DNA from 2 places in the Rhodococcus sp. NPDC003348 genome. Region 1 is predicted to be linked to the other one. Evidence: riboswitches for the same ligand, from Rfam matches in the RefSeq annotation. Region 1 holds a riboswitch; the other holds the start of a gene.
The links. A riboswitch is a leader RNA that binds a small molecule or an ion and turns the genes downstream of it on or off. The one in region 1 is predicted to bind cyclic di-AMP.
Positions count from the first base shown of each region.

Region 2: another riboswitch for cyclic di-AMP. It lies ahead of ACWDU4_RS22170 (NlpC/P60 family protein); the one in region 1 lies ahead of ACWDU4_RS17655 (transglycosylase family protein).

Region 1 covers NZ_JBSFRT010000026.1:35,272-49,763, reverse strand. The annotation lists gene ACWDU4_RS17705 (phosphatase PAP2 family protein) at 1-458, opposite strand, end outside; gene ACWDU4_RS17700 (sacsin N-terminal ATP-binding-like domain-containing protein) at 487-3,261, opposite strand; gene ACWDU4_RS17695 (DUF3027 domain-containing protein) at 3,258-4,166, opposite strand; gene ACWDU4_RS17690 (glutaminyl-peptide cyclotransferase) at 4,226-5,035, shown strand; gene ACWDU4_RS17685 (MFS transporter) at 5,097-6,758, shown strand; gene ACWDU4_RS17680 (DUF2771 family protein) at 6,807-7,304, shown strand; gene ACWDU4_RS17675 (cold-shock protein) at 7,373-7,780, opposite strand; gene ACWDU4_RS17670 (hypothetical protein) at 7,915-8,172, shown strand; gene ACWDU4_RS17665 (YccF domain-containing protein) at 8,169-8,576, shown strand; gene ACWDU4_RS17660 (glycosyltransferase 87 family protein) at 8,573-9,895, shown strand; cyclic di-AMP (ydaO/yuaA leader) riboswitch at 10,027-10,230, shown strand; gene ACWDU4_RS17655 (transglycosylase family protein) at 10,236-10,847, shown strand; gene ACWDU4_RS17650 (hypothetical protein) at 10,914-11,105, opposite strand; gene ACWDU4_RS17645 (helicase-associated domain-containing protein) at 11,166-13,448, shown strand; gene ACWDU4_RS17640 (hypothetical protein) at 13,554-13,679, shown strand; gene ACWDU4_RS17635 (hypothetical protein) at 13,694-14,068, shown strand; gene ACWDU4_RS17630 (DNA repair helicase XPB) at 14,267-14,492, shown strand, end outside.
Region 2 covers NZ_JBSFRT010000040.1:6,662-21,153, reverse strand. The annotation lists gene ACWDU4_RS22225 (glycosyltransferase 87 family protein) at 1-269, shown strand, start outside; gene ACWDU4_RS22220 (lysophospholipid acyltransferase family protein) at 279-995, opposite strand; gene ACWDU4_RS22215 (ROK family protein) at 1,089-2,054, opposite strand; gene ACWDU4_RS22210 (hypothetical protein) at 2,051-2,455, opposite strand; gene ACWDU4_RS22205 (ArsA family ATPase) at 2,452-3,669, opposite strand; gene ACWDU4_RS22200 (SRPBCC family protein) at 3,699-4,136, opposite strand; gene ACWDU4_RS22195 (polyketide cyclase / dehydrase and lipid transport) at 4,171-4,563, opposite strand; gene ACWDU4_RS22190 (AMP-dependent synthetase/ligase) at 4,681-6,489, shown strand; gene ACWDU4_RS22185 (glycosyltransferase family 4 protein) at 6,558-7,682, opposite strand; gene ACWDU4_RS22180 (hypothetical protein) at 7,772-9,076, opposite strand; gene ACWDU4_RS22175 (NlpC/P60 family protein) at 9,151-10,194, opposite strand; gene ACWDU4_RS22170 (NlpC/P60 family protein) at 10,417-10,983, opposite strand; cyclic di-AMP (ydaO/yuaA leader) riboswitch at 10,996-11,160, opposite strand; gene ACWDU4_RS22165 (hypothetical protein) at 11,289-11,558, opposite strand; gene ACWDU4_RS22160 (DEDD exonuclease domain-containing protein) at 11,692-13,404, shown strand; gene ACWDU4_RS22155 (Lrp/AsnC family transcriptional regulator) at 13,440-13,715, shown strand; gene trpD (anthranilate phosphoribosyltransferase) at 13,791-14,492, opposite strand, start outside.

The DNA.
Region 1 (14,492 bases):
GCCGCCCACGCGATCCCGAGCAGCCAACCGGCCAGCACGTCGGTGAGCCAGTGCGCACCCAGATACACCCGCGACAGTCCGATGGAGACGGTCCACAGCGCGAGCCCGCAGGCCAGGACCGGGCCGAGCCGACCGGTCAACCGGACCACCGTCGCCCCGACCACGCAGACCAGGATCGCCGACATCATCGCGTGCCCGGACGGGAACGAGTGGGTGACCTCCTCGACCAGACGCTCCGGGAACGGCGGACGCTCCCGGCCGAAGACCAGCTTCAGACCGCTCATCAGCAGGAACCCGCTGACCATGGCACCCCCGACCATGACCGCCTCGACCCGGCGACCGCGCACGAGCAGCGCGATCACGATGGCGGTGGTGATCACGGACGCGACGAGCGTGTCACCGAGATGGGTGATCGCGGTGACCACGTCGGTCAGCCACGGCGTGCGCCAGCGCAGCATCTGGTCGAGGACCGCCTGGTCGAACGGGTCACCACCCACCGGTCACCCCCGGCCCGAGCCTGCGTTCGTCGACGTGCGTTCGGCCCGACCCGTCCACCCACCACGGCACCTCGACGTCGGCCTCCACGGCGCCGGACAGCCGCACCGTCAGCGTCTCGTGCAGCACGACGGCGCCGGACGGCAACGCGCGACCGGACGCCACGGACGCGAGCACCGCCGCCGGTTCACGCGCCCAGTCGCCGGCGCGGCCCACACCGAGAACCTCCCCGCGCACCCGCTCCGAGGCCGGCGGCAGGTCCAGCAGCTCCGCGAGCGCATCCACCGACACCAGGTCGCCGACGACCAACCGATCCGCCGGGATCGCGGCCGCCAGCCACGCCCGGTCGAGCACCAGCGCCTCGGCGGGGTCGGCGACCGTGCCGTCGATCGCACGCACCCGCGCAGGCGGCATCAGCGCGTCCAGGTCGAGTACCCCGGCCGCGGTGGCCTCCGCCAGCAGCCGGTGGGCCCGCACGACCACCGCGGGGCCGGGATCCCGATCCGGATCCGCCAGCCGGCCCAGCAACAGCTCCGCCATCTCGGTGCCCTCGACGCGGTCCGCCGCCAACGCACCGGACAGGGTCGCGGCGTCCGGATGGTCCAGCACGTCCAGCAGTCCCTCGAAGGTGCGGTCGTCCGGAGCGCGCAGCGATCCCAGCGCGACACCCCGCACGCGCGCGTGCCGCCGCAACCACCACGCCGTGTACCCGGACCGGTCCGCGAGCAGGGACGCGGTCTCCGGCTGCGACGCCAGCAGCGTCAGCGCGGCGGGCCAGGTGTCGGGGTCCACCAGATCGAGGTCGCGGACCGCGATCAGCACCTCGGGGTCGTCGGGCAGCGTCGCCCACCAGTCGGATTCGTCGTCGAGGTCGTGCTCGGGTCCGGTCGGCAGCTCCGCGCGCAGGACCGTGAACCCCCATCCGACCCCGAGCGCTCGCAGCGCTTCGGCGCCGTGTGTCTCGACGAGGGCGGACGCGACGGTGCCGAACGGGGAGTCCACGTCCAGCACGGTCGCCAGCGGTGCGCCCGGCAGCAGCAGTTCGTCCGCGGGCCGGACGTCGCCCACCTCGTCGGGCAGCGGCAGCGCACCCAGCCAGCCGGGCAGGGCACCCTGCGCGGCGGCCGCCTCGACCAGTGGCAGCACCGCGTCCGCGAGTTCGGTTGCACCGCCACCACTCTCGCCCGGCCAGTCGTCCGCCCCGGGCGGGCCGTCGGCATGATCCTCGATCCGCTCCCGCAACGCCGGATCGGTGAGCACGTCGAGCGCGCCGACGGTGCCGGCACCCAGCCGGGTCAGCAGGGGGTGCGCCGCGTCGGGATGGACCAGCCGAATCCAGTCCACGCCGCGCCCCGCGGACCCGAGGTCGTGGCCGAGCACCACCGTCCGCGGACCGGTGACGGTGCGCCCGTCGGTAAGCGGCACCGGAATCGCGGCGAGTTCCTCGACCGCGAGGGCGTCGACCACCAGTGGCGTCAGCGCCTCGTAGAGCCGCCCCCACCACGCGGGTTCGCGTTCGAGGCCGGCGAGCAGCTCCGCGAGACGGGCGAGACCGAGCCGGTGCACCCCGACCGCGGCGAGCGCGCGGACCCCGCCGGGACCCGACATCTCGGGCGCGAGCAACCCGGGCACCGTGTCGACGAGCAGTTCCGCGAGGTCGTCTCCGAGCCCGGGCAGCATCGTCGCGTCCCCGGGGCGCAGGTCGCGACCGGCGACACCGGGCAGCCACGGGTGGTCGGCGAGCTGACGCAGCACCGCCTCGCGCAGCTGCTCGTCGACCGCGCCGCGGGCGAACCCGGGCAGCGGCACCAACGCCAGGCGCTGCGAGTGCGGCAGCGCCGCAACGAATTCCGCGTATCCGTCCGCGAGGTGTGCGATGGCGGCCCCCGGCAGGATGCGGCGGCGGTCGGGTTGCAGGTCGGTGTTCGCCACCACCAGCGCGGGCAGTGACAGTTCCTCGTCGGAGCGGGTCGGGGCGCGCAGCACGTCACCGTCCGACGCCCGCACCGCACCCCCGGACACCGACACCAGCCATCGCGCCGACGGTCCGGTGTACTGCCACCAGGTGCGGTCGCCGACGGAGACCTCGGTCAGACCGTCACCGAGATCCCTTTCGCTGCGCGCGAACTCGCGTTCCCCGATTCGGATGGAGTGCAGCGCAGGCAGTTCCAGCAGCAGGTCCACCGCTTCGCCGGGCATCGCGTCGAGGAGCGCCTCCCCGTCGAGTCCGGAACGAAGCGTCACCACGATCTCGGTGTCGCACCCGGCGACGGGAGCCGCGTCGATGGGCCACACCAGTCGCAACACCGGGATCCCGGACTCGGGCTCGGACAGTCCGGCCCGGACGATCTCGTCACGGGTGCGGTCCGCAGAGAACGCGATCGATCCGGTCGTCGAGCGCAGTTCGATCTCGTCACCGACCGCGAGCACCGCGGTGAACCCGACGCCGAAGCGCCCGACACCCGCACTCTTGCCGGAGACCCGCAGCGCGGACAGCGCCTGGACACCGGCCTCGTCCAGCGGCGCACCCACGTTGGCGACGTGCAACTCCCCGTCGTCCAACCGGACCTCGAGCCGCCCGGGCACCCCGGCCCGCTCGGCCGCGTCGGCGGCGTTCTGGGCCAGCTCGGTCAGCACCCGATCCCGGTAGCCGCCGCGCACGAGGTCGGCCTCGGTGGCCGCGTCCTCCCGCAACCGCGTCGGCGACGACGTCCACGCGAGCAGCGTCGCGGCCCGCAGCGCGTCGGTGCCGAAGGGATCGGTCACTCGGTCGATGCCGTGTCCGTTCCGGTCTCGGCGGCCTCGGCGGCCTCGACCGCAGCAGGCTCGACGGCCTCGACCGCAGCAGGCTCGGCGTTCTCGACCTCGGCTGTCGCGGCCTCGCCGGTCTCCGCGTCGGTGGGGCCGGTCCCGGCGGGCTTGGGTACCTCGACGACCTCGAGCGCGCCGTCGTCGTAGGCGTCGTAGCGCGGGGTTCCGGCGCCGGAGGGCAGCTCGGTGTCCGAGTGGGCGCCGCAGCCGTACTCGGCGTGCACCACGTGACCGTCGGCGGACAGCTCGTTGCCGCAGACCCCGAACGCGGCGCGCAGCGACCCGGCCAGCGGCAGATAGAACCCGCACAGGGCGCAGATCGAGGGCGCGGCCTTCGCCATCTCCGAGTCGGGGCCGAAGTCGCCGTCGTGCCACCGCTGCGCGGCGTCGAGCCGGCCTTCGAGGCTGAGCACCGTCTTGCGTCCCAGCCCGACCTCGCGGGCCAGGTCGTCGACGACCGGGTCGCCGGTCGCGACGTACCCCGGCGCGAGTCGCGGATCGTGGGCACGGGGGGCGAGCAGGTCCCCGGGCGAGAGATCGCCGGGGCGCACCCGCTGATCCCAAGGAAGCCATTCGGGGGCGACGAGGGCGTCGGGGCCGGGCAGCAGCGCGGACTCGTTGACCGTCACCCGATCGGAGTCCGGCAGAGCGGACAGCACCACCGCCCACTGCCAGCCGTGGTAGCCCGGCAGGGTCGCCGCGAACCGGTGGGTCGCGGTGTTCTCGTCCTCGGCGGTGACACCGAGGTGTGCGCCGATGTGCACCTCACCGAGGTCGGTCAGCGCCTGGCGTGCGAACTCCACGGCCTCGGCCAGAAGGGGACGCACGGGGGCAAGCTCGGGGGCAGACTGCGCACTCACACCCCCATTTTGCCGTATCGAGTGGGTGGTGTGCCCGTTCGGGCTGCCATGCTTGGGTCGTGACCCGGTACCGACTGCTCAGCGTCGTCGCGGCCGCGACGGCGCTGACCCTCGGCGGCTGCGCTGCCGGATCCTCCGACGACAGCGGCTCCTCGTGGCTCGGATCGTCGAGTTCGGTGCCCCAGCTGCGCGTCGAGGTCCTGGGCACCCGACCACACGACACCGCGGCGTTCACCCAGGGGCTCGAGGTGTCGGGCGGTGAGCTGCTCGAGGGCACCGGACTGGTGGGCCGCTCCTACATTGCTGCGCGCGACCTCGACACCGATGTCGAGCGTGCCCGTGTCCCGCTCCCCGACGGGATGTTCGGCGAGGGGATCACGGTCGCAGGGGACACCGTGTGGCAGCTGACTTGGCGGAACGGGGTCGCGTTCGCACGCGACCGCGACACCCTCGCGGAGCGGTCCCGCGTCTCCTACGCCGGCGAGGGCTGGGGCCTGTGCGCGCAGCCCGACCGTCTGGTGATGAGCGACGGCAGTGCCACCCTGACGTTCCGCGACCCGGCGACGTTCGCCTCCGTCGGCGCCGTCACGGTCACCCTCGACGGCGAGCCGGTGGACCGGCTCAACGAACTCGAATGCACCGCGGACGGTCTGGTCTACGCCAACGTGTGGCAGACCACCGACATCGTGCGGATCGACCCCGCCACCGGCGCGGTGGTGGCGGTGATCGACGCGTCGGGGCTGCTGACCGAGGAGCAACAGAAGGGCGTCGACGTGCTCAACGGCATCGCCGCGATCCCCGGCACCGATCGCTTCCTGATCACCGGCAAGCTCTATCCGGCGATCTTCGATGTGCGCTTCGTCTCGTGACCGCGCCACGGTCAGCGGGGCCTGTGGTTGTTTGTCCGGCTCCTAGGACAGAATTGGACCTGTGACCGGACCGCGCCACCCCTCCGAACCCGACGGGCGTCGGGCAGCCGCCGACGCCGGCCGCGGTGCGGTGCATCCCGGGTACACGAACTACCCGCCCCGCCGGCCGTCCGGACGCCGCGAACCGCTGCCGCCGCTGCACCCGACGGACACGAGCGCAACCGCCGGTGGCAACGACGCCGGAGAGCCCCCCACCGAGCAGATCCGGCCGTCGTCCCGGTCCGGTGGCCCGAAGCCGCCGCCGATCCCGCGCAAGCTGACGGTCACCCGGGTCGCGGCGATGCGCAGCCGGGAGCTGACCAACCGCGGGATCGCGACGTTCCGCCGGGCCGCGACCGCCGACGGCGCCGACAAGTCCGGTCTGACCCACCTGACCTACGCGGTGATGGCGAACTTCGCCACCGACGCCGCCGTCGCCGTCGCACTGGCCAACACCCTGTTCTTCTCCGCCGCCACCGGCGAGGACAAGACCAAGGTGGCGCTGTACCTGCTGATCACGATCGCGCCGTTCGCGGTGATCGCCCCGCTGATCGGCCCGGCCCTGGATCGGCTGCAGCGAGGTCGCCGCATCGCGCTGGCCTCCTCGTTCGCGCTGCGCACCGTGCTCGCGGTGCTGCTGGTGTTCAACTTCGACAGTTGGGCGCTGTACCCCTGTGCACTGGGGATGATGGTGCTCAGCAAGTCCTTCTCGGTGCTCAAGAGCGCCGTCACCCCACGCGTGCTGCCCCCGGACATCGACCTGGTGCGCACCAACTCGCGGCTGACGGTGTTCGGCCTGATCGGCGGCACCATCGTCGCCGGCGGCATCGCGGGCGCGATCGCGTTCGCCTTCCACTCGACCGGCGTGCTGTGGTTCACCGCCGCGATCACGGTTCTCGGCGCCTACCTGAGCATGCGCATCCCGGCGTGGGTGGAGGTCACCGAGGGCGAGGTCCCGGCGACCCTCGCCTACCACGGCGACGACGCCGTCACCGAGGTGATCACCCGCGAGCAGAAGGAGACGATCGCCCCGGACAAGCGGCGCCAACCGCTCGGCCGCGCCACGATCACCGGACTCTGGGGCAACGGGACCATCCGCGTGCTCACCGGTTTCCTCACCCTGTACATCGCGTTCGTCGCGAAGTCCCGCACCGAACACGAACCATGGATGCAGGCCGCGATGCTCGGCCTCGTCGGCGCCGCGGCCGGCATCGGCAACTTCGCCGGCAATGCGACCGGCGCCCGGCTCAAGCTCGGCCGGCCCGCGCTCGTCGTGCTGCGGTGCACCGCGGCCGTGACGGTGGTGGCGATCCTCGTGGCCTTCACCGACAGCCTGCTCACCGCGGCCCTGGCCGCGCTCGTCGCGTCCGCGGCGAGCGCACTGGCGAAGGTCTCCCTCGACGCCTCGTTGCAGCAGGACCTGCCCGAGGAGTCCATCGCCTCCGGATTCGGCCGCTCGGAGACGGTGCTACAGCTGAGCTGGGTCATCGGTGGCGCGCTCGGCGTCCTGCTGCCCACCGAGTACTGGATCGGCTTCACCGTCGTGTCGGTGGTGCTGGTCCTCGGATTGGTCCAGACGTTCCTCACGTACCGTGGCCGCACGTTGCTGCCGGGGCTCGGCGGCAAACGCCCCGAACACGTGAACCAGGAAGCACCCGTCGGTCCCGGCTCCCGGGCCGACTGACACCGAACCCGCCACACCGGGCGGGTACGAACGAGAACAAGGAAACCGATGACCTTGCAAGCCCGGACGAAGAAGATCCTCGCAGCGGTGGTCGTGGTGGCGCTGGTGGCTGCCGGCGGGCTCGCCGCGGTCGTCACGATGCTCGTCCGCGACGCACCCGAGCAGCTGCCCACCGTGACCGCGTACGCACACGGCCGGACCGTCGACGTCGACGCCGGGATCTGCGACGCGAACATGCGCTGCGCCGACCTCGCTGTCGCCAACCTTCCGGTGCCTGCCGGCTCGTCGCTGCAGCTGTCGTTGCCGAAGGACATCGCCGAGGGCGACTGGCGACTGAACGTCCAGTTCGGCGACCCCCGCACCGGCGAGGTGTTCGAGGGATACCGCGACTACACCGCGGGCGAGAAGTACTCGGTGACGATCCCCACGCGTGAGAACGAGCAGCTGCTCGGCGTGATCATCCAGCAGCCGTCGTCGCGCGACTTCGCCCCGGTGTGGGCGATCCAGACCCTGCCGGACCTGCCCGAACCGGCAGCCGTCCAGTAAGAGGCCCGAACAGCAGCGGAGCCCCCGGTCCAGGTGACCGGGGGCTCCGCGCGTTCAGTCGGACGAACTCAGCTGTCGAGTTCCCGGGCGACGGCGCGGACCACCTCGGAGATGCGCTGCGCGGTCTTGCGGTCCGGGTACCGGCCCTTGCGCAGGTCCGGCTGCACCTTCGCCTCGAGCAGGGTGATCATGTCCTCGACCATGCCGTGCAGCTCGTCGGGGGTGTGCTTGCGAGCGGCGTCGTCGCGGCGACCGGTCTGGCGCAGGTTCGGCGCCGGATCGAGCACCTTCAGGCTCAGCGCCTGGGGACCGCGACGGCCGGCGGCCATGCCGAACTCCACCCGTTGGCCGGCCTTGAGGCCCTCGACCCCCTCGGGCAACGCCGACGACCGGACGTAGACGTCCTCTCCCTCGTCCTGGGAGAGGAAGCCGAAGCCCTTTTCAACGTCGTACCACTTCACCTTGCCGGTAGGCACCGCGTCACCTGCTCATCCACGTAAAACGACCATATAAACGAACGCGCCCCACCGTGTGTGGGACGCGATGGTCGGCAGTCTACCTCCGCGTGCCCCTCCCGGGCACTCGGGTTTGCCGGGGATAACGTGGGGGTGTGGCACCACAGACCCCCGGCACCGAATCCACCAACGGCACCCCCGCCTCCGGCGGCGGCATCCTGTTCCGCGCCGCCATCGCCCTGTTCTTCCTTGGCCTGGTCGCGATCATCGCGATCTTCGTCGTCGCGGCGACCGGCCACACCCCCGGACTCGCGCTGTACCTGCTGGCGCTGCTCTGTCCGCTCGGCTTCCTGTTCGGAATCATCTCCGCACTGATGGCAGGCCGGCGTGTACGTGGAGAGGACAAGACATGAGGATCCTCCTGAACATCATCTGGCTGGTCTTCGGCGGGCTGTGGCTCGCGCTCGGCTACTTCGTCGCCGGCGTCCTGTGCTGCATCCTGATCATCACGATTCCGTTCGGCATCGCCTCGTTCCGGATCGGCGTCTACGCGCTGTGGCCGTTCGGCAAGACCGTCGTCGAGAAACCGACCTCCGGCGTCGGGTCCCTGATCGGGAACGTGATCTGGCTGGTTCTCTGCGGCATCTGGCTCGCGATCGGTCACGTCCTGAGCGCCGTCGCGATGGCGATCACCATCATCGGCATCCCGCTCGCCGTCGCGAACCTGAAGATGGTCCCGATCTCACTGATGCCACTCGGCAAGGACATCGTGGACGTCCGCTCAGTCCGCTCGTACCAACCCGGTAGCCCCGCATGAGCCGACCGCCCCGCACCGACCCGGATGCGGGGCGGTCGCTCCCCACACATCCCCTGTTCCTCGGCGTGCTCGCGGTGCTCGCCGCAGCTGCCCTCGTCGCCCACGACCGGGTCGTCCCGCTCGGCCACCCACTGTGGGGCTTCTTCCGAAACGGCCTGGACCTGCTCGTCTACCGCAGCGGCGGCGCCACCGTCCTGACCGGCGCCGGACTCTACGACCATGCACTGCACGGCGGGATGTGGTGGACGTATCCCCCGTTCTCCGCGGTACTGTTCGCCCCTCTGGGTCTGTTCACGCCGGAGATGACGACCCTGCTCGGCCACCTGACGAACTTCGCGGCGCTGTACCTGGTCGTGCTGCTGTGCTGGCGTCTGCTCGGCTACCGCACGGACCGCGCGCTGTATGTCACCACCGGATTGCTGACGGTGGTCCTCAGCTGGCTCGAGCCGGTACGGACCACGATCTGGCTCGGCCAGGTGAACCTGCTGCTCATGCTGCTGATCCTGTGGGATCTCGGCCGCCCCGAGGGCAGCAGGTTGCGGGGATTCGGGGTGGGCGTCGCGGCGGGCATCAAGTTGACCCCGGCGCTGTTCGTCGTCCATCTGCTGCTCACCCGGCAGTGGCGGGCGGCCGCGACGGCGGTCGCGGGTTTCGCGACCACCGTCGCCATCGGCTTCGCGGTGATCTTCTCCGACTCCAGGGCGTACTGGACCGGCGTGATCTGGCATTCGACCCGGATCGGCGAGACGGCGTGGCCGGCGAACCAGTCCGCGTCGGGTGTCCTGGCACGGTGGCTGAACCTCGACGAGCCGCCGCGGCTGCTGTGGCTGGGCGTTGCGATCGCGCTCGCCGCGCTCGGGCTGGCCTCGGCGCGTCTCGCGCACCGACGCGGGCAGACCCTCCTCGCCACGACACTGTGCGGTCTCACCTCGTGCGCCGTCTCTCCGTTCTCGTGGGGCCACCACTGGGTGTGGTTCGTGCCGTTGCTGATCCTGGCGCTGGATCGGGCGCTGCGGGCCGGACGGGCGAGGCCTTGGCTGCTTCCTGTCGCGCTGGCGGTGCCGCTGCTGTGCTGGGCGCACCGGTTCCCGGACGACGTGTACGCGATCGGGCTGTTCATGATCCCGGCGCCTGCGGCCCTCGTCCCGCTCTTCGCGGCGGTGTATCCGTTGCTGTTCGTGGTGATTGCGGCGGCGACGTTGATCGCGCCGCGGGGTCGCGGCCGCTCGAAGCCCCAGGACACCCCCGAGAAGTCTTGTGATCTACCTCACATAACGGTTGAGTCACGGACCGGTCTCGACCACGCAGCGGCCAGCTGACCTGCGAAAACGCCCACCTCTCCTGGCGAAACGCCGAGAAACACGCCGATTTCGTAGGAGGTGACTCACCGCGATCGGCCACGTACGGTCGTCAGCGGTCGGTGTTCCGGCCAGTCCGGACCGCCGCGCCAAACCTTGTCCCGCGGAACGGATTCCCCAGAGGAAACCAGGGACAAGGACGGGGGACCCACGTCCCCAGTGGACACCGGGAGGCGAGCAACCGGCCTTCCTTGGGGTGAAGCCGTTTTTCGCGCCGATCACGGAGCGATCACGGCCGGGCGACCTCTCAGCCCGAACCCGACAGCTGACCTCGCAGGCGCGTGCGGAGAGGAAAACCTCCATGAGCGCTGGACGCCATCGCAAGCCCACGAACACGCGCAAGACCGCCGCCAAGGTCGTCGTCACCACCGCGGTGTTCGGCGCGGCGGGTGCGGCCTTCGCGGCCCCCGCAGGTGCCGCCCCGGACTCCGACTGGGACCGCCTGGCCCAGTGCGAGGCCGGCGGCAACTGGTCCATCAACACCGGCAACGGCTACCAGGGCGGCCTGCAGTTCTCCCCCAGCACCTGGACCGCCCACGGCGGCGGCCAGTACGCGGCCACCGCCAACCAGGCCACCCGCGAGCAGCAGATCGCGGTCGCCGAGAAGGTCCTCGCCTCGCAGGGCTGGGGCGCCTGGCCGTCCTGCTCCTCCAGCCTCGGCCTCACCAGCGCCCCGACCCAGCGCAGCGCACCGGCCGCCCCGGCCGAGACCCCCGCGCCGGCGCCGGCCCCGGCCGTCACCAGCATCCCGACCACCGACGGCACCGCCGACGTGTTCGATTCGCTCGACAGCACCATCCAGGCCGTCAAGGCCCGCGGCATCGCCGTCGACCCGCAGATCGAGAACCTGTACGAGCAGGCCAAGCTCAACCCGCAGGTCATCGACTTCCTCAAGTCCGTCGCTCCGCGCTGAGCCACCCAGAACGTGAGAAGGGCCCCGCACCGTTTCGGTGCGGGGCCCTTCTGCCGTTCGGTCCGGTCAGCGGTTGATGACGGTGACGGGATGGGTGTAGGGCAGCTCGGACAGCGGCCGCGGGAACTCGGTCTCCTCACCGAACGGGGACAACCCTCCGGAACGAGTCGACGAGAGCTCGGTGACCGCGTGGTCACCTTCCTTGACGTGCTCCGGCCAGCCTGGATCAACGTAACGCTTGCTCGAATTGTTAGCCACGAGGCCATTTTGACACCGAGTCGGCATCCGGTACAGCCCAGGTCACTAATCTGACAATCGATGACCGAAACCGATCCCGCCGCCGTGACCGACAGCCTGGCGACCTGGCTCAGCACGCGGAGCGACCGCGAGCTGGCGGAATTGCTGCGACTGCGCCCGGACCTGGCGGTCCCCCCGCCGGCGAACCTGTCGGTGCTGGCGTCCCGCGCCGAGCAGCGGGCGTCGGTGTTGCGGGTGGCGGACGACCTCAGCGTGCTCGAACTCACGTTGATCGGCTTGCTCGCCCGGGACGGCGCCGCCGAGTCCGGGGTGCGGCGCGACCAGCTCGCCGACGCGGTCGCGGGCCGGGCACCGGCGCGGGCCGTGGATCGCGCGCTGACGGTGCTGCGCGACCGGGCGCTGGTGTGGGGCACCAAGGCGCTGCGGGTGACACCGGCGGCGCGCGATGCGGTCACCTGGCGGATCGACCCGGCCACCACCACGCTGACCGCGGATCAGATCGCCGCGGCGGTGGCGGGGCTCACCGAGGACGAACGACGGTTGCTCGACACCCTCGCCACCAGCTCACCGATCGGCCGGACCCGCGACGCGGCCCCCGGCACCTCGCCGGATCGGCCGGTGCAGCGGCTCCTGGCATCGGGCCTGCTGACCTGGCTCGACGAGCAGACCGTCGAACTGCCCCACCAGGTGGGCCAGGTGCTGCGCGGCGAGACCGTCACCGACCCGTCCGTGCTGGCCCCGCCCGCGGTGCGCGGGACCAAGCACAAGATCGCCGAGGTGAACGCGGCCGCCGCCGGCGAGGCGCTGGAACTGATCCGGCACTGTGAGGAGCTGCTCGGCGCGCTCGGTGACCATCCCGCACCGACCCTCAAGGCCGGGGGTCTCGGGGTGCGCGAGGCGCGGCGGCTGGCCAAGATCGTCGGGATCGACGAGGCCAGGGTGAGTCTGCTCGTCGAACTGCTGTCCGCCGCCGGACTGATCGCCGCAGGTGTCCCCGACCCGCTGCCCGCGGCCGACACCGGCGACGAGTACTGGGCGCCCACCACGGCCGCGGACGCGTGGCTCGAGGGCACCCCGGGCCATCGGTGGCAGCTGCTCGCGCAGGTGTGGCTGGACCTGCCGCGCCGACCGTGGACGGTGGGGCTGCGCGACCCACACGACAAGCCGATCGCCGCCCTCTCCGACGAGGTGCGGGCGTCCGGCGCCCCGCGGGATCGCCGGTTCGTGCTCGACGTCGTCGCCGAACTCGGCACCGGGGTGGGTGCGAGCGCCGCGGCGGTGGCGGCGGTCGTGGCGTGGCGCCGGCCCCGCTGGGCCGGCCGGCTCGGGGTGTCCGCGATCGAGCACACCCTGCGGGAGGCGACCGCGGTCGGGCTGATCGGCCGCGGGGCCCTGTCGTCACCGGGCCGCAGCCTGCTGCACGGCGGCCCTCCGGAGTCGGTGCTCGCCGAGATGGTCGCGGCGTTGCCGAAACCGATCGACCATGTGCTGGTTCAGGCGGACCTGACGGTGATCGCGCCGGGGCCGCTGGTGCCGGATCTGCTCGCCCAGATCACGCTGGTCGCCGACGTCGAGTCGGCGGGCGCGGCGACGGTGTACCGGGTCGGGGAGGCCAGCGTGCGGCGCGCCCTCGACGCCGGGCGGACCGCCGCCGAACTGCACGCCCTGTTCGCGTCGCATTCGCGAACCCCGGTCCCGCAGGCCCTGACGTACCTGATCGACGACGTGGCGCGCAGGCACGGCCGACTGCGGGCCGGTATCGCGCAGGCGTTCGTCCGTTGCGACGACCCGGCGATGCTGGCGGAGGTGCTGTCCTCCCCGGTCGCCGAGGCGCTGGCGTTGCGGGCGCTGGCGCCGACCGTTGCGGTCTCGCAGGCGTCGCTCGGCGAGGTGCTCGAACAGTTGCGGGCGGCCGGTTTCGCCCCGGCCGGGGAGGACTCCTCGGGCGCGATCGTGGATCTGCGCCCGCCGGGGGCCCGGGTGCCCAGGCGCCGCGCGCGCGGTGTCCGGCGGATGCCCGCCCCGCCGACCGACGAGCAGCTCGACCTCCTGGTCCGGCAGCTGCGGGCCGGTCAGCGCGCGGCCTCGACCCCGCGCGGTGAGGCGGTCCGCTCGGACGGCACCCGCGCCGGCAGTGCCGCGACGATGGCGCTGCTGCAGCTCGCGGTGAAGGTGGGGCGCAGCGTCCGGATCGGGTACGTCGACGCGCAGGGCATCGCCTCGGAACGCATCGTCGACCCGGTCAGCGTCGGTGGTGGCCAACTCGACGCCTTCGACCCCGCCGACGGCGCGATCCGCCGGTTCACGCTGCACCGGGTGACGTCGGTCTCGCTGGTCGACTGACCCGAAAAAAGTTCGAAAAAGACCGCCTGCCTGCACGGCTGGCTTTCTTCGGAAAATGAAGTATGGTCGGGCCCAGTGATTGCCACTTCGAATTCAGGAGCGACAATGGCAGACAAGAAACCCGGCAAAAACCTCAAGAAACCGGCACAGTCGTTGAAGGAAAGGCGCGCGGAAAAGCGGGACCGGGCGGCGGAGTCCGGCGAGTTGATCCGGAAACGCAAGCGCCACTGACGGACCGAATTTCCGTGCACTGCGACACCGCCGCACCGGCGGCCTCCCGAGTTCTCGACACCCTCTACCGACAGTTGCGCGGGTCCGCCGACGGTGCGGCACCCCCGAGCCCCAGGTCCCGCGGACGGCTCGCGGCGCTGACCTCCGCGCGAATCTTCGTCCTCGACGAGTGCGCCCAGGATTGGATTTTCCCGATCCACGCCGCATCGAACACAACAGAAGGCCCCCTCGTGAAAAAGACACTCTTAGCCCTTGATCGAATCAAGGACCGACTGGAAAACGAACTCGATGCCACGTCGGGGCACACCGAACGCGAAGCCGGATACCGTGCCGGAATTTCCGAGGCGCTGGTCCAGGTGATGGATATTCGACAGGATCTCGGGCGCTAGAAAAAGGAAACGGTCGGCCGACGCTTTCGAGAAATTCGGCCCTGCGGAAACAATTCCGTGGTGTTGCGCACGAACCCGGCGCGATTCGTACCTGTTTCCGGCACACCCCGCGGATGCCCGGCGGTCCCGACGTCGGGTCACGTCGCCTCCTGCGCGAAGCGTGGACAATGGAGTGGTTGTCATCGCTAGGAGGCGTACGTGACCGACGGACCGCTCATCGTCCAGTCCGACAAGACCCTGCTGCTCGAGGTCGACCACCCGATGGCCGATCAGGCTCGGCAGGCGATCGCGCCGTTCGCCGAACTCGAGCGCGCGCCCGAGCACGTGCACACGTATCGCGTCACGCCGCTCGCGCTGTGGAACGCCCGTGCCGCCGGGCACGACGCCGAGCAGGTGGTCGACGCCCTCGTCACCTATTCGAGGT
Region 2 (14,492 bases), on a different contig from region 1:
TGGCGCTCGGCCGGGCCCGACAGGAACCGGGCCGGCGGGCCCTGTGGACCGGGTGGACGCTCGGCGGGATCGCGCTCCTGGTGCTCGCCCCGCACTGGCGGCTCACGCCGGGGCGGACCAGCGGCCTCGGCTGGCCGCTGTGGGACCAGTTCCTGGCGTCGTCGTACGTGTGGTGGGGCGTGGCGACGCTGGCGCTGCTGGCCTTCGTCCGGCTGTCGGCACCCGCGGCGGCCGAGGCACCGGCGGCCCAGCCGGTACCGGTGGCCTGACGCCCCCGGTCACCCGGCCCGGGTGGCGGGGACCCGGGGGTCCGCGTGGCCGGCGGCCCCGGACTTGAGGCTGGCGGCGTAGACGTCGACGTACTCCTGACCCGACAACTGCATCAGCTTGTACATCACCTCGTCGGTGACGGCCCGTTCCACGAACCGATTGCCGGCCATGCCGCTGAACCGGGAGAAGTCGATCGGTTCCCCGATCCGGATCACGATCTTCGCCGGACGCGGCCAGCGCGAACCGATCGGGTTGAGTTTGTCGGTGCCGATCATCGCGACCGGGATCACCGGGACACCCGCGGCGAGGGCCATCCGGGCCATCCCGGTCTTGCCCTTGTAGAGCCGGCCGTCCGGGGAGCGGGTGCCCTCCGGATAGATGCCGAGCAACTTGCCGTCGCCGAGCACCCGCAGTCCGGCGGCGAGGGCGTCCGCCGCGGCGTCCGCGCCGGTGCGGTCGATCGGCACCTGGCCGACGGCGGTGAAGAACCACTTCTGGAAGCGTCCCTTGAGTCCCGAGCCGGTGAAGTACTCGCTCTTGGCCAGGAAGGTGATCCGCCGCGGCGCGCGCAACGGCAGGTAGAACGAGTCCATGACCGCCTGGTGATTGCTCGCCAGGATGACCGGGCCGTGCACCGGAAGGTTGTGCGCCCCTTCGATTCTGGGACGGCCGAGCGCGAACAGGATCGGCCCGAGAAGGATGTACTTGAAAAGCCAGTACCACATGGCGCCTCCCGACCTCGTGTGCCGTGAACTGTACCGACGTGCCGTGTGCCCGGCCACACGGGAAAGCCGCGTGTGACACTGGTCACGGCATGGCTACCGCAGTGCCGCGCGGGCCAGGTCAGCGGCCCCGACCATCGCGGCCGCCTCGCCGAGCTGGGTCGTCCGGATCCGCGCCAGCGGCCGGTGCCCCGCCCCGGTCAGGGCGCGCGCGTAGTGCTCGCGGGCCTCGTCGAGGAACAGGCCCGCCGAGCTCGCCACGCCCCCGGCGATCACGATCAGCTCGGGATCGAAGACGTCGGCGACCATCGCCAGACCGACGCCGAGCCAGCGGGCGAACTCCGCCATTGTGCGCACCGCGACGCGGTCCCCGTCGCGGGCGGCGCCTGCGATCCGGCGGCCGGTGAGCGATCCCGGATCCCGTGCGACCTCCGCCGCGAGCACGGTGGACCCGGACGGGTCGGCGGCGAGCAACTCGATCGCGGTCTCCACCAGCGCGGTCCCGCTGCAGTACCGTTCCCAGCAGCCGCGCTTGCCGCAGGCACAGGGCCGCCCGCCGGGCACCACCTGCAGATGTCCGAGTTCGGGGGCCACCCCGTGACTGCCCCGGTACAGATGCCCGTCCACCAGCAGGGCCGCGCCGATTCCCGTGCCGACCGCGACCGTGACGACGTTGCCGCCGCCGGTCGCGGCACCGAACCGCCGCTCCGCCCACGCCGCCGCGTTCGCGTCGTGTTCGAGCACCACCGGCAGGCCGAGCCGCCGGCCGAGGTCACGTGCCACCGGCACGTCCACCCACGGCAGGTGCGGCGCGAATCGCACGATCGTCCGGTCCTCCGACACGAAACCCGCAACCGCGAGTCCGATGGCCCTGATCTCGTTGCGGGAGATCAATTCCCGAAGTGTCCGGTCGAGGGCGTCCTCGAGCGCCGACGCAGATCGCGGGGTCGGCGCCTGCGCCGTGTCGAGTACTTCCCCGGCGGCGTCGACGACCGCGGCCCGGATGCTGGTTCCGCCCACGTCGACGCCGATGGTCGGCGCCGCTTCCGGCTCGTTGCTCATGCGGTGGGATTGTCCTCGATCCGCACCTGGATCGGCACGAAGGCGCGGCGCGGCGGCGGGGTCGTGTCGCCGTCGGGTCCGCCCTCCGGGGGCCCGCCGTGTCCGTCGTGCTCGTCGAGCAGCGCCCGCACCAGCGCGAGCAGCGCGGAGAGCTGCGAGGCGACCAGCGTCAGCAGGTCGTGGGACTCGCCGCGCACGAGTGCGACGAGCGCACAGACCGGGCACCAGCCGCACGCGGAGCCACGGTCCTCGCCGCCCTCGTGAGCACCGTCCTCACCACGCTCGGGAGCGACGGCGGCGGCCACGTCCGCGGCACGTTCCAGGAGGGGTTCGAGGCGGTCGAGGGCCGCGTTCGCCAGCGCCCTCAGCTCGGCCATCAGGGCCGCGTGGTCGGCGCTCACTGCGGCCACACCTGAGGGTCGGGCCGGAAGCGGACCACCAGGTCGTCCCCCTCGAGCCCCGCGTCGACCGTGTCGCAGCGCCGCAGGACCGACGCCAACGGCAGCCGCCGCTGCACCCCCGCCGCCCCGATCAGCAGGTCGTCGCCGACCCGGCCGAGGCTCAGCGACGCCGGGTCGACCAGCGGCAGCGGAACCCGCAGCGCGTACACCGAGTCCACCCCCACCCCCGATTCGTGTTCCACCGTCGGTCCGCGCCGCTCCCCCGCGGCACCCGCCGGTTCGAGATCGTCGGCGACGGCGCCGAGAGCGTCCCACCCTACCGGCTCGCCACCCCCGTCGTGGGCGACGAGCACCGGGGTCCCGGAAAGCGCCGCGCGCAGCTGCGCGACGGCGCCCTCCTGGTCGCCCCGACGCCGCGCGTACCAGCGCGCCGACGGCGGCGCATCGTCACCGTCCGGAATCGAATCATCCTGCGGCAGAACACCATTGACCACGACATCGTCCAAGGCAATACCCAGCAGCGCCAACGCGGTGACGGTCCGGCGCGCCTCCGCCGCCGCCACCGACCGTGCGCCGACGACCAGCCGGACTCCGGCCCGCTCCGCATCCGCGAGAAGGGTGCGGACGGGCGCGGTCGAGTCGACCAGCCGATCCACCAGTAGCGCGGCCAGCAGCTGCCACTGCGGTGAACCCGACCCCATCGTCACGCGTACGTGCTGCGGCCAGACCCGCTCCACCCCGTCGGCGACCAGATCCGCGACGGTCAACAGCCGCAGCGCATCCGCCGTTGCCGGGCAGTCGACCACCACCGCGTCCCAGTCGCCGCTCCCGGCGAGCCGGGCGACCTCCGCGAGCCCGACCAGTTCCTGCGCGCCGGGCAGCGAGGTCAGTTCCTCCGGTTCCGGCAGCGACAGCGAGTGGTCGTGCTCCGGGCCGGTGGGCACGAGTCCGGCCGCCGCCGCGAGCCGCCCCTGCAGCACGGCGAGGGTGTCGAGTTCGAGCAACTCCACGCCGCCGGAACGACCGGCGCCCGCGACGTCGCGAATCGCATCCGCCGTTCCGGGCCTGCGGTCGGTCGCGAGCACGTCGGAGAGCGAGTGGGCCTGGTCGAGCGACACGAGCAGCACCCGAGATCCCTTGCGCGCCAGCACGAGTGCGGTTGCCGCCGCCACCGTCGTCTTCCCGACGCCTCCCTTGCCGACGACGAACTGCACCCGAGGGTGCGCGTCGTCCTCCCGCGGTGTCAGCCCTCCACCCTCTTCTTCAGCTCCTTGAGTGCGGTGTCGGTGATCGCCTTCTCGGCCTTGCGTTTGAACAACCCGATCATCGGGATCGTCAGGTCCACGGTCAGCTCGTACGTCACCAGCGTTGCCCCGTCGGCCTGCGGTTCGAGCGTGTACGAGCCGGACTGCGCCTTCTGGATCTCACCCTCGACCAGTTCCCACGACACCGACTGCCCGTCCCCGGACCACTCGAACTCGAGCACGTAGGTGTCCTTGACCATCCCCGCGTCCAGGACGAACCGGACCCGTCGTGCCCGCCCGGACGGACCGGTCTCGAGCACCTCGACGGACTTCGCCGCCGCCACCCACTCCGGGTAGGCGGGGTAGTCCGCGATCACTTCCATCACCTGCCGCGGCGTCGCGGCGATGGTGATCGATCTCTTGGTCTTCTCGGCCATGCGGGAACGTTCCTTTCCTACGGCTGGTCCGGCGTCACCGGGGCAGAGGGGACTCTCCCGCGGGCCGACCGGCCTCGAGCTCGCGCTTCGCCTCGAACGTGACGACCTTGCCTGCGAGCCGGCGGGCATGGTTCATCGCGGCGAGGTCGAGGTTCGCGACGTTCTCCGGCGTCACCCCAGCGGGTTCGGCGTGCAGGAAGTAGTGCACGATCGTGCCGTCGAGCTCGGCCTCGAGCCAGACCTCCATGGTCCCGGTCAGGGCGCCGCCGACGGTCCACCGAATCCCCTTCTCGGCGCGGTCCTCCCGCACCTCGAGGCGGAGGTCGGGCCACCAGCGGCCCCATTTCGACTGCGCCGACAGGCACTCGGCGACCCGTTCGGGTGCCGCGGCGATGAACGTCTGGTCCGCGACCTGAATGCTGCTCACCCCGCAAGCTTCACATATCCGCCGCCATGGACGTGGCGCAGGTCGCATCCAGCAGGGTTTAAAGTGGACCCCGAGTAATACCTACTCGTCAGTATCCACAGGTCTCGGAGGCATCGCGTGCGTGAATTCAGTGTCCCCCTCAACTTCGCCGTCCCGGCCGACGGGTCAGCGGTCGACGCGGTGTACACCCATGCCGCGGCGACGCCGAACCTGGTGCTGTTCAAGCGGCTCACCGGCGGCGTCTGGGCCGACGTGACCGCACGCGAGATCGCCGAGCAGGTCACCGCGGTCGCCAAGGGTCTGATCGCGTCCGGTGTTCAGGCCGGCGACCGGGTCGCACTGATGTCCGGGACCCGATACGAGTGGCCGATCCTCGACTTCGCGATCTGGTCGGCCGGTGGCGTCACCGTGCCGATCTACGAGACCTCCTCCGCCGAACAGGTCCGGTGGATCCTCGAGGACTCCGCCGCGGTCGGGTTGATCGTCGAGACCGACGATCACTCCCGCACCGTCGCCGACGTCACCGGCGACTTCCCCGCCCTGAACACGGTGCTGCAGATCGAGCCCGCCGAGGGCGCGCGCGGAGCGATCGCCACCCTCGTCGAGCGCGGCGCCGGGATTGCCGACGACGACGTCCGGTCCCGCACCGCCGCCCTGAAGGCCGCCGACCCGGCCACCCTGATCTACACCTCCGGAACCACGGGCAGGCCCAAGGGCTGCATGCTCACCCACTCGAACCTGATCGCCGAGTCGCACGCCATCGCGACGTCCGGGTTCGGTGCCCTGCTGCAGCCGGGCCGGCGCAACCTGATGTTCCTGCCGCTCGCCCACGTCCTGGCCCGCGCCGTCAGCCTCGCCGCATTCAACGCGGGCACCACCGTCGGCCACACGTCCGACACCAAGAACATCGTCGCCACGTTCGGTGAGTTCAAGCCGGACTTCATCCTCTCCGTGCCCCGCGTGTTCGAGAAGGTGTTCAACACCGCCCAGCAGAAGGCGCACGGTGAGGGCAAGGGCAAGATCTTCGACATGGCCGCCGAGGTGGCCGTGCAGTGGAGCCAGGCACAGGACACCGGCGGCGCCGGGTTCGTGCTGGGTCTCAAGCACACCGTGTTCGACAAGCTGGTTTACAGCAAGCTCAAGGCCGCGCTTGGCGGCCAGTGCCAGCTCGCGATCTCGGGCGGTGCGCCGCTCGGCGCCCGCCTCGGCCACTTCTTCCGCGGCCTCGGCGTCACGATCTACGAGGGCTACGGCCTGACCGAGACCACCGCCGCGATCACCGTCAACACGCCCGGCAATCAGAAGATCGGCACCGTCGGGAAGCCGTTGGCCGGCAACGCCGTTCGCATCGCCGAAGACGGCGAGATCCTGCTGTCCGGCCCGGTGGTGTTCACCGGCTACTGGCAGAACGAGGCCGCCACCGCGGAGGCCATCGTGGACGGCTGGTTCCACACCGGCGACCTCGGGTCACTCGACACCGAGGGCTACCTGAGCATCACGGGCCGCAAGAAGGAGATCATCGTGACCGCCGGCGGCAAGAACGTCGCCCCGGCCGGTCTCGAGGACTACCTGCGCGCCCACCCGCTGATCAGCCAGGCGCTCGTCGTCGGCGACCAGAAGCCGTTCATCGGTGCCCTGATCACGATCGATCCGGAGGCGTGGCCGGGCTGGCTCGAACGCAACGGCAAGCCCGCCGGGTCCAGCATCACGGACCTGGTCGCCGACATCGACCTGGTCGCGGAGGTGGACGCCGCGATCGCCGAGGCGAACAAGCTCGTCTCGCACGCCGAGTCGATCAAGAAGTACCGCATCCTGCCGCTGGACTTCACCGAGGAGACCGGCGAGCTGACCCCGACGCTCAAGCTCAAGCGCAACGTCATCCACCAGAACCGCGGCGCCGAGATCGAGGCCATCTACAGCAAGTAGCGGCTTCGCCGCCCGTGCGCCTTTCCGGTGGCTCCGGCCATCGGAAAGGCGCACAGGCGCGGCAGCACCTACAGCAGTCCGGAGAGCTTGGCGGCCAGGACATCCCACCTCCACTGCTCGGACACCCACTTGCGGCCGGCGACGCCCATCGCCGCGGCCCGGTCGCGGTCCACGAGCACCGAGATCACCGAATCCGCCACCGCGGACACCGACCGGCCGTTGACGACGTGCCCGGTCTCGCCCTCGCGCACCGTCTCCGGCGCGCCCCCGGAGTTGCCCGCGATCACCGGAACACCTGTCGCCGACGCCTCCAGGTACACGATGCCCAGTCCCTCGACGTCGAGCCCCGCGCCGCGAGTGCGGCACGGCATCGCGAACACGTCGGCGATGGTGTGGTGCGCGGCGAGTTCCGCCGCGGGAACCCCACCGGTGAACACCACGTGCTCCTCCACGCCGACCTTGGCCGCCAGTCGCCGCAACGACTCCTCGTACGGCCCGCCACCGACGATCACCAGCACCGCGCCGTCGATCGATCGCCGGATCCGCGGCAACGCGCGGATCAGCACGTCCTGTCCCTTGCGCGGCACCAGGCGAGACAGGCAGAGGATCGTCGGCCGCTCCCCCAGCCCGTACCGGCAGCGCAGTTCCGCGCGCGCCGCCGGATCCGGCCGGAAGGTCTCGCTGTCCACCCCGGGCGGGACGTGCTCGAGCCCGGCCCGCGGCCCGAACGCCGCGGCGAATCGGCGCCGGGTGTACTTGCTGACGTACGTGATCGCGTCGGTGGTGTCGCCGATCCGGCGCAACGACTGCCGGGCCCCGGGCAGCATCGACCACCCGACCTCGTGTCCGTGAGTGCTCGCCACGATGCGCTCCGCGCCTGCTCGCCGCAGGTGCGGACCGAGCAACGCCAGCGGCGCGGCGGCGCCGAACCACACGCTGTCGCAGCCGTGGCTGCGCACGAGCTTCGCGGCCTTCCGTGCCACCAGCGGCGTCGGCAGCATCAGCGTCGTGGGATGACGGACCACCTCGAACGGCTGCGCGGCATCGAACCTGGTGTGACTGTCGCCGCGCCACCGCGGCGCATAGACGACGAGTTGGTCGGCCGGCAGCGCGGCCGTCAGGGATTGCAGGTAGGACTGGATGCCGCCCGGTCGCGGTGGAAAGTCGTTCGTCACCAACAGGGTTCGGCGCATGCCTCCACCGTATTCGGTGGCCCTCCCTGCGGGCGCCCCGGGTCGGCGACGGATCGCCGGCACCGGGGTCGAGGTTCCGGGCGCCGGGGTCAGGACACCCGTTCGGTGAGCCAGGAGCCCCACTGCGCGACCATCTCCCGCCCGGGCACCCCGAGTACCCGGCCGATCCGTTCGTCGACCACGGTGGCGTCGACAGGCCCGGTCGACAGTTCCCGGTACAGCGCCCGCAGCCGGTCCTCCCCGAACCGGTCCGCGACGAATGCCGCGACCGTCCACGCCGACTCGTAGGCGGCCAGCGCCCGTTCGCCCCCGGCGGCGAAGTCGGCGTCGGAAGGCAGCCTCACCGGCGGTCCGTGCACCGCGACGGCCGCCGACACCGTCGGCGCGGCGGTGCGGACGTCGACACCGCCGCCGGTGTCACTGTTGGGGACCCGGTGGCCGACGTAGTCGGCGAAGCCCTCGAGCACCCACATCGGGGATCCGTCCCGCGTCTCGGCGCGGGTGGCGACGTGTGTGAGTTCGTGACGGAGCACCGACCGGCGCGTGCTCTCGGTGAGACGTTCACCCGCGGTGGGGCTGAAGACGATTCGCTGCCCGGTCACGACGTCCGAGTCCGGGGTCACGGCGTCGGAGACCGCAACCGCGGCGATGTCGGAACCGCTGTGCGCGGCGCCGACCTGCTCGGCGAACTCGTCCTGATCGGCGGTGACGACCACGACCGCCCGCCGCGACCAGTCGGTACCCCACACGTCACCGACGGCGGGTACGGCGGTGACGAGTTCGGCCGCGACCGCGTCCACCCGGTCCTGCTGCCACGGGTGACCGAGCACCACGGAGGTGGCCCCGCCGGTGGTCACCGACCGGGCCACCACCGGACCGAAATCCCAGGGGCCACGCCAGGTTCGCCGGTCGTACTCGGGCAACGGTCGATCGGAGACCAGTTTCCACGTGTCCCCGCGCCGCGCCACCACCAGCGAGACCGGTTTGCGCGTCGGGCCGAGGTCCGCACCCTCGATCGCGTAGCGCAGATAGACCTGCGGAGCCCAGACGTCGGTGGCCTGCAACTGTTCGGCCAGGTCGCTCGGCACCGGCGTTTCCGGGCCGCCGCCGATCTCGTAGCCCCAGTCCGCGAGTGGCACCGCCGCCAGGTTGCCCATCCGCCGCACCTCGGCGGCGAGGAACTCCGGCATCGCTCCGGGGTCGAACAGCTCCGCCAGTGCCGACGCGTCGCCGGCGCGAGTCGCTCCGGCCCATCGGTCGAGCAGGTCCTGGACGCCGGCGCGCCGAGCCTGTTCGAACGGGCTGACCGCGGCGGTGGACGGTGCCCCAGAGCCGGGTTCGGCGGAATTCTGGTGCAGCACCAGGCCCGCGGCGCCCGCGACGACGATCAGCAGGCCGGAGAACGCGAGCGCCTCCCAGGTCCGGATCCGGCGACGCGGCGACCGCGGCGCATCCCCCTGTTCGATGGTCAGTACCGGCGGGCGCCGTAGAACGGGTAGGCGTCGAGCGGTGCCACCTTCACCGGGACGCCGAACGTGGACGCGTGCACGATGTTGCCGTTGCCGGCGTACATGCCCACGTGCGAGGCGTCGGAGTAGTACAGCACCAGGTCGCCGGGCTGCAGGTCCTGCTTGCGAACCGGGGTGCCGCCTGCGGCCTGGGCCTGGCTCGACCTGGGCAGCGACTTGCCGATCTGCTTGTAGGCCCACACCATCAGGCCGGAACAGTCGTAGCCGTCCGGCCCCGTCGCGCCCCAGACGTAGGGCTTGCCGACCTGGGTCAGGGCCGCCTGCAGTGCGCTCGAGTTGGCACCCGGGACCAGGCCCTTGAGCACGATCGCGGGATCGTATCCGGGAGGGAAGGCGGAACCGGCGAGCGTTGCCTTCTCGGCGCTCGTCAAGGCCGCAAACGCCTGGGTGACCTGCCCGATCTGCTCCTGCAGGTCGCTCTGGGTGCGCTGCAGGTCGTCGCTGATCGAGCGGGCGTGCTCGGTCGCCGTCCGCGCGTCGTCGGCGGATCGCCGCGAGGCCTCCTCGGCCGCGACGGCCTCGTCACCGGCCTCCTTGAACTTGCGCACCTGGGCGGCGGTGTCGGTGGAGAGCACGCTGAGCGTGGACATCTGGTCGAGCAACTGCTGCGGCGAGTCGGAGACCATCACCGCGAACAGACGGTTGACCCGTCCGCCCTGGTAGTTGGCGATCGTCAACCGGTCCACGGCCGGCTGGAACTGGGCCATCGTCGCGCGCGCCTCGTCCAGGCGGCGCTGATCCTGCTCGTGCCTGAGCTCCGCATCCCGCTGGACGGAGAGCTTGGAGTCGAGGTCGATCTGCGCGTTGTGCATCGCCTCGGTGGCCTGCTCGGATTTGCGCGAGAGATCGGACAGACGCTCGAGCGCCGCGGTCGGGTTGTCGATGGCGGGATCGGCTGCCGCCGGGCCGATGCCGACGGCGACGAGAGCGACGGACAGGACACCGGTTGCGAGTGCGGTGGATCGCTTCCTCAGTGACGCCACGAACCGGGTGCTCCTGTTCTTACTCGCGGAAAGGTCTCGGCAAGGTTACGGAACGGCATACGACGGTGTCCACCCCGGCCAAATCGTGACATTGCCTCGCGCGGGCGCCGTCCTGCGCAAACGGCGACGGGCCCGGCGATCCGTGCTGGATCGACGAGCCCGTCGGAGTGGCAAGTGCCACACGCACGCCGTGGCCCTTCCCCGGCCACGGCGTGCGGGATGTCAGTAGCGGCGTGCGCCGTCCATCGGCATCGAGGAGATCGGGGCGCGCTTGACCGGAGTACCGGAGGTGGCGGCGTGGATGACCTCGCCGTTGCCGGCGTAGATGCCCGAGTGCGAGCCGCCGTAGAAGGACACCACGTCACCGGGCTGCAGGTTGCCGGTCGACACCGGGGTGCCGGCCGCAGCCTGGTCGTAGCTCGTGCGGGGCAGGTTCAGACCGGCCTGCTTGAAGGCCCACTGCACGAGGCCGGAGCAGTCGAAGGCGTCCGGTCCGGCTGCACCCCAGACGTAGGGGGCGCCGATCTTGCTGGCAGCGGCCTCGACGGCCTTCTGGCCTGCGGTGAGGACCGGAGCGGGAACGAGGGCCGGGGCGCCGGGCGCCGCCGGGAGCTGCGGGAGGCCGGGGATCTCGATGGTCTGCGCCGGAACGCCCGGGATGTCGAAGGTGCCGACGCCGGGGACCGTGACGGGCTCGGCCAGTGCGGGCGCCGCGGTGGCCGTGATCGCGCCGACGGTGAAGATGCCGGCGACGGCGACGCGCCGCGCCTTGGAGCTCAGTGTTGCCACGAAAGGAGGTGCCTTTCTTCCATTCCTCCGCCGACCGAGTTAGCTGACGGGTTCGGGCTGGGAAGATCAGCCCTACCCGACGGCACGCGGTGTGCGCTCCGACGGGATTCACCCCAGTGGAAACGTGGGTTCCCGGCACGATTCCCTTGCGGGACATCGTTTAGGCGGTACCTCGCGATGCTGCGCCGGTGTGGCGCTGCAAGACTCCGCAAGGTCTCAACGAGATTACGAAGCGCACCCGGCAATGTCGACCCGAACGAGACCGACAACCGGTCAAATCGGGCAATTTCGACACTGGACGACCGTCAGGCAACGCCCGGATCACGAAGCGATAACGACCGACTGGTCTGTGCCGGATCGACGGCGGGCACCAAGCGCAGTCGGGGCACCAGCCCCGCGTCGGCGAGCGCCGCCATCGCCGCTCGTTCATCCTGCTCAATACTCATGCGGGCCACCACACCGGACCGCGCGGTCTGCGTCGAGTCCTCGGGCGCCGGGTAGCCGAGGAGCACGGTCACCACACAGTCGCCACAGGCGATGTCCCGAACCGCACACCGGCTGCAATCCACGATCATTGTGACCCTCGTCTCACTCGCGCCGAACCGGCGTGTCATCCGGCCTCTCCGACGGAAGCTAGCGAGTCGCTCCGACAGGTTGGTGGGGACAGGCCGGCCGGGGCTGTCGGCACCCCCGCCTAGCCTGTGCCCCGTGAGTTCCCGCGACGCCACCGCACGCCAGCTGACGTTCGACGAGCTGGACACCCCGCTGCGGGACACCACGTTCGTCGTCGTCGACCTCGAGACCACCGGCAGCAACTCCGGCGACGACGCCATCACCGAGATCGGCGCGGTGAAGGTCCGGGGCGGCGAGGTGATCGGCGAACTCGGCACACTCGTCGACCCGGGCCGCACCATTCCTCCTTTCATCGCGCAGCTCACCGGAATCACCACGGCGATGCTCGTCGACGCACCACGGATCGAACAGGTACTGCCCAGTTTCCTCGAGTTCGCCCGCGGCGCCGTCCTGGTCGCCCACAACGCCCCGTTCGACATCGGATTCCTGAAGGCCGCGGTGTCGCGACACGACCTCGCCTGGCCGCCGTTCCAGGTGCTGTGCACGGTCAAGCTCGCCCGCCGGGTGCTGTCCAGGGAGGAGGCGCCGTCGGTGAAGCTGTCCGCCCTGGCGGACCTGTTCCAGGTCAGCACCCGGCCCACGCACCGCGCGCTGGACGATGCCCGCGCCACCGTCGACGTGCTGCACGCCCTGATCGAACGGGTCGGCAATCTCGGGGTGCACAGCTACCCGGAGCTGGTCGACTACCTGCCCAACGTCTCGGCGGCCCAACGCGGCAAACGGGGCCTGGCCGCGCACCTGCCCCGGACCCCGGGCGTCTACCTGTTCCGCGGCCCGTCGGACGAGGTCCTCTACGTCGGCACGGCGGTAAATCTGCAGCGTCGGGTCCGCGGCTACTTCACCGGGTCCGAGACCCGCGCCCGAATGAAGGAGATGGTGGCGCTCGCCACCCGGGTGGACCACGTCGAGTGTGCACACGGACTCGAGGCCGGAGTGCGCGAACTGCGACTGCTCGCCGCGCACGCACCCCCGTACAACCGGCGCTCGAAGTTCCCCAAGCGCGCGTGGTGGATCACCCTGACCGACGAACCGTTCCCCCGGCTGTCGATCACCCGCCGCGCCGGCGTCGACGCCCTCGGCCCGTTCACCAGTCGCACCGACGCGACCGAGGTCGCCGCGACCATCACCGAGTCCTGTCGACTTCGCAGCTGCACCAAGAAGATTCGCCGCGACCAGGTCCACGGCCCGGACTGTCCGGACGAGGCGGTCGGCGGCTGCCCCGCCGGGAACACCCCGCAGGATTCGGAGCAGTACGGCGCCGCCGTCGAAGTCGTGCGTGCCCTGATTCGCGGTACCGACGACGACCCGCTGCACCGACTGCGCACCCGGATCGGCGAGCTGGCGACGACAGAACTGTTCGAGAGCGCGGCCCGGCTGCGTGACCGCACCGCCGCGCTGGGCATCGCACTGCGCCGCGGTCAGCGGCTGGCCGCTGTCGCCGCGGTCGACGAACTGATCGCGGCGCGGCCCCGCGACGGCGGCGGGTGGGAATTCGCGGTCATCAGGGCGGGCCGTCTCGCCTCGGCCGGGGTGGCCCCGCGCGGGGTGCCGCCGATGCCGGTCGTCGACGCGTTGGCGCTGTCGGCCGAGACCGTGCTGGCCGAACCGTCACCGCTGCGCGGCGCCACCGCCGGTGAGGTCGGGCTGATCGCGAGCTGGCTCGACTCCCCCGGCATCCGGATCGTGCGCACCAGCCACGGGTACGGGGAGCCCGCTCGCGGCGCGGGAGCCTGGCAGCAGTGGTGCGCGCTGGCCCGCGGGGCGGGCTCCCCGGCATCCGGGTCCTAGTCTGATCAGGCCCACCCCATGTAATAAGGAGCGAGATGATCAACGCCATCGTCCTCATCCACGCCGAGGCGAACCGGATCCCCGAGACCGCTCAGGCCGTTGCCGACATCGCCGGTGTCTCCGAGGTGTACTCGTGCGCGGGCGACGTCGATCTGATCGCGATCGTCAAGGTCCGTGACCACGAGCAGATCGCCGACGTCGTCACCGGCGCGATCAACAAGGTCGCCGGAGTGCTGCGCACCACGACCCACATCGCGTTCCGCTCCTACGCGAGCGCCGACGTCGAGGCCGCCTTCTCCATCGGCGAGTGAACGACGACGGGGACCCTCGCCCGGTCCGTCCGGGCGAGGGTCCCCGTCATCCCTCCAGCTGTTTCGTGGGCGGCCTCAACCGGCCAGGCGTGCGCTCACCGCGACCCAGCGGTCCAGCAGTGCCGCGGCGGCTCCGTTGTCGATGACGTCGACGGCACGCTGCATGCCGGCACGCAGTGCGTCGTTCAGGTCGCCGCCCAGTCCGGAGTAGGCGGCGATCGCGCCGCCGGCGTTGAGCACCACGGCGTCGTGCACGGCGCCGCGCTCACCGGCAAGCACCGCCCGCGCGATCACCGCGTTCGCCTCGGCGTCCCCGCCGCGCAGGGCGTCGAGGGGAACCCGCTCCACCCCGAGCTCGGTGGGATCGATCCGGTCCTCGCGGACCGTCCCGCCGTCGACGACGAAGACGGTGCTGGTTGTCGAGGTGGTGATCTCGTCGAGTCCGTCGTCGCCTCGAACCACCAGCGCGGTCACGCCCCGACCGGCGAGCACGTCGGCGACCACCGGCTGCAGGTCCGCGAACGCGCACCCGATCAGTCCCGCCCGGGGCCGGGCCGGGTTCGTCAGTGGCCCGAGCACGTTGAACACGGTCGGGATACCGATCTCCTTTCGCGGCCCGGACGTGAACCGGAACGCGGGATGGAAGGTCGGGGCGAAGCAGAACCCGATCCCGACCTCCCGCACGCACTGCGCGACCGCGTCCGGGTCCAGGTTGATCCGCACCCCGAGCGCCTCGAGGACATCGGCGCCGCCGCTCTTGGACGACGCGGCCCGGTT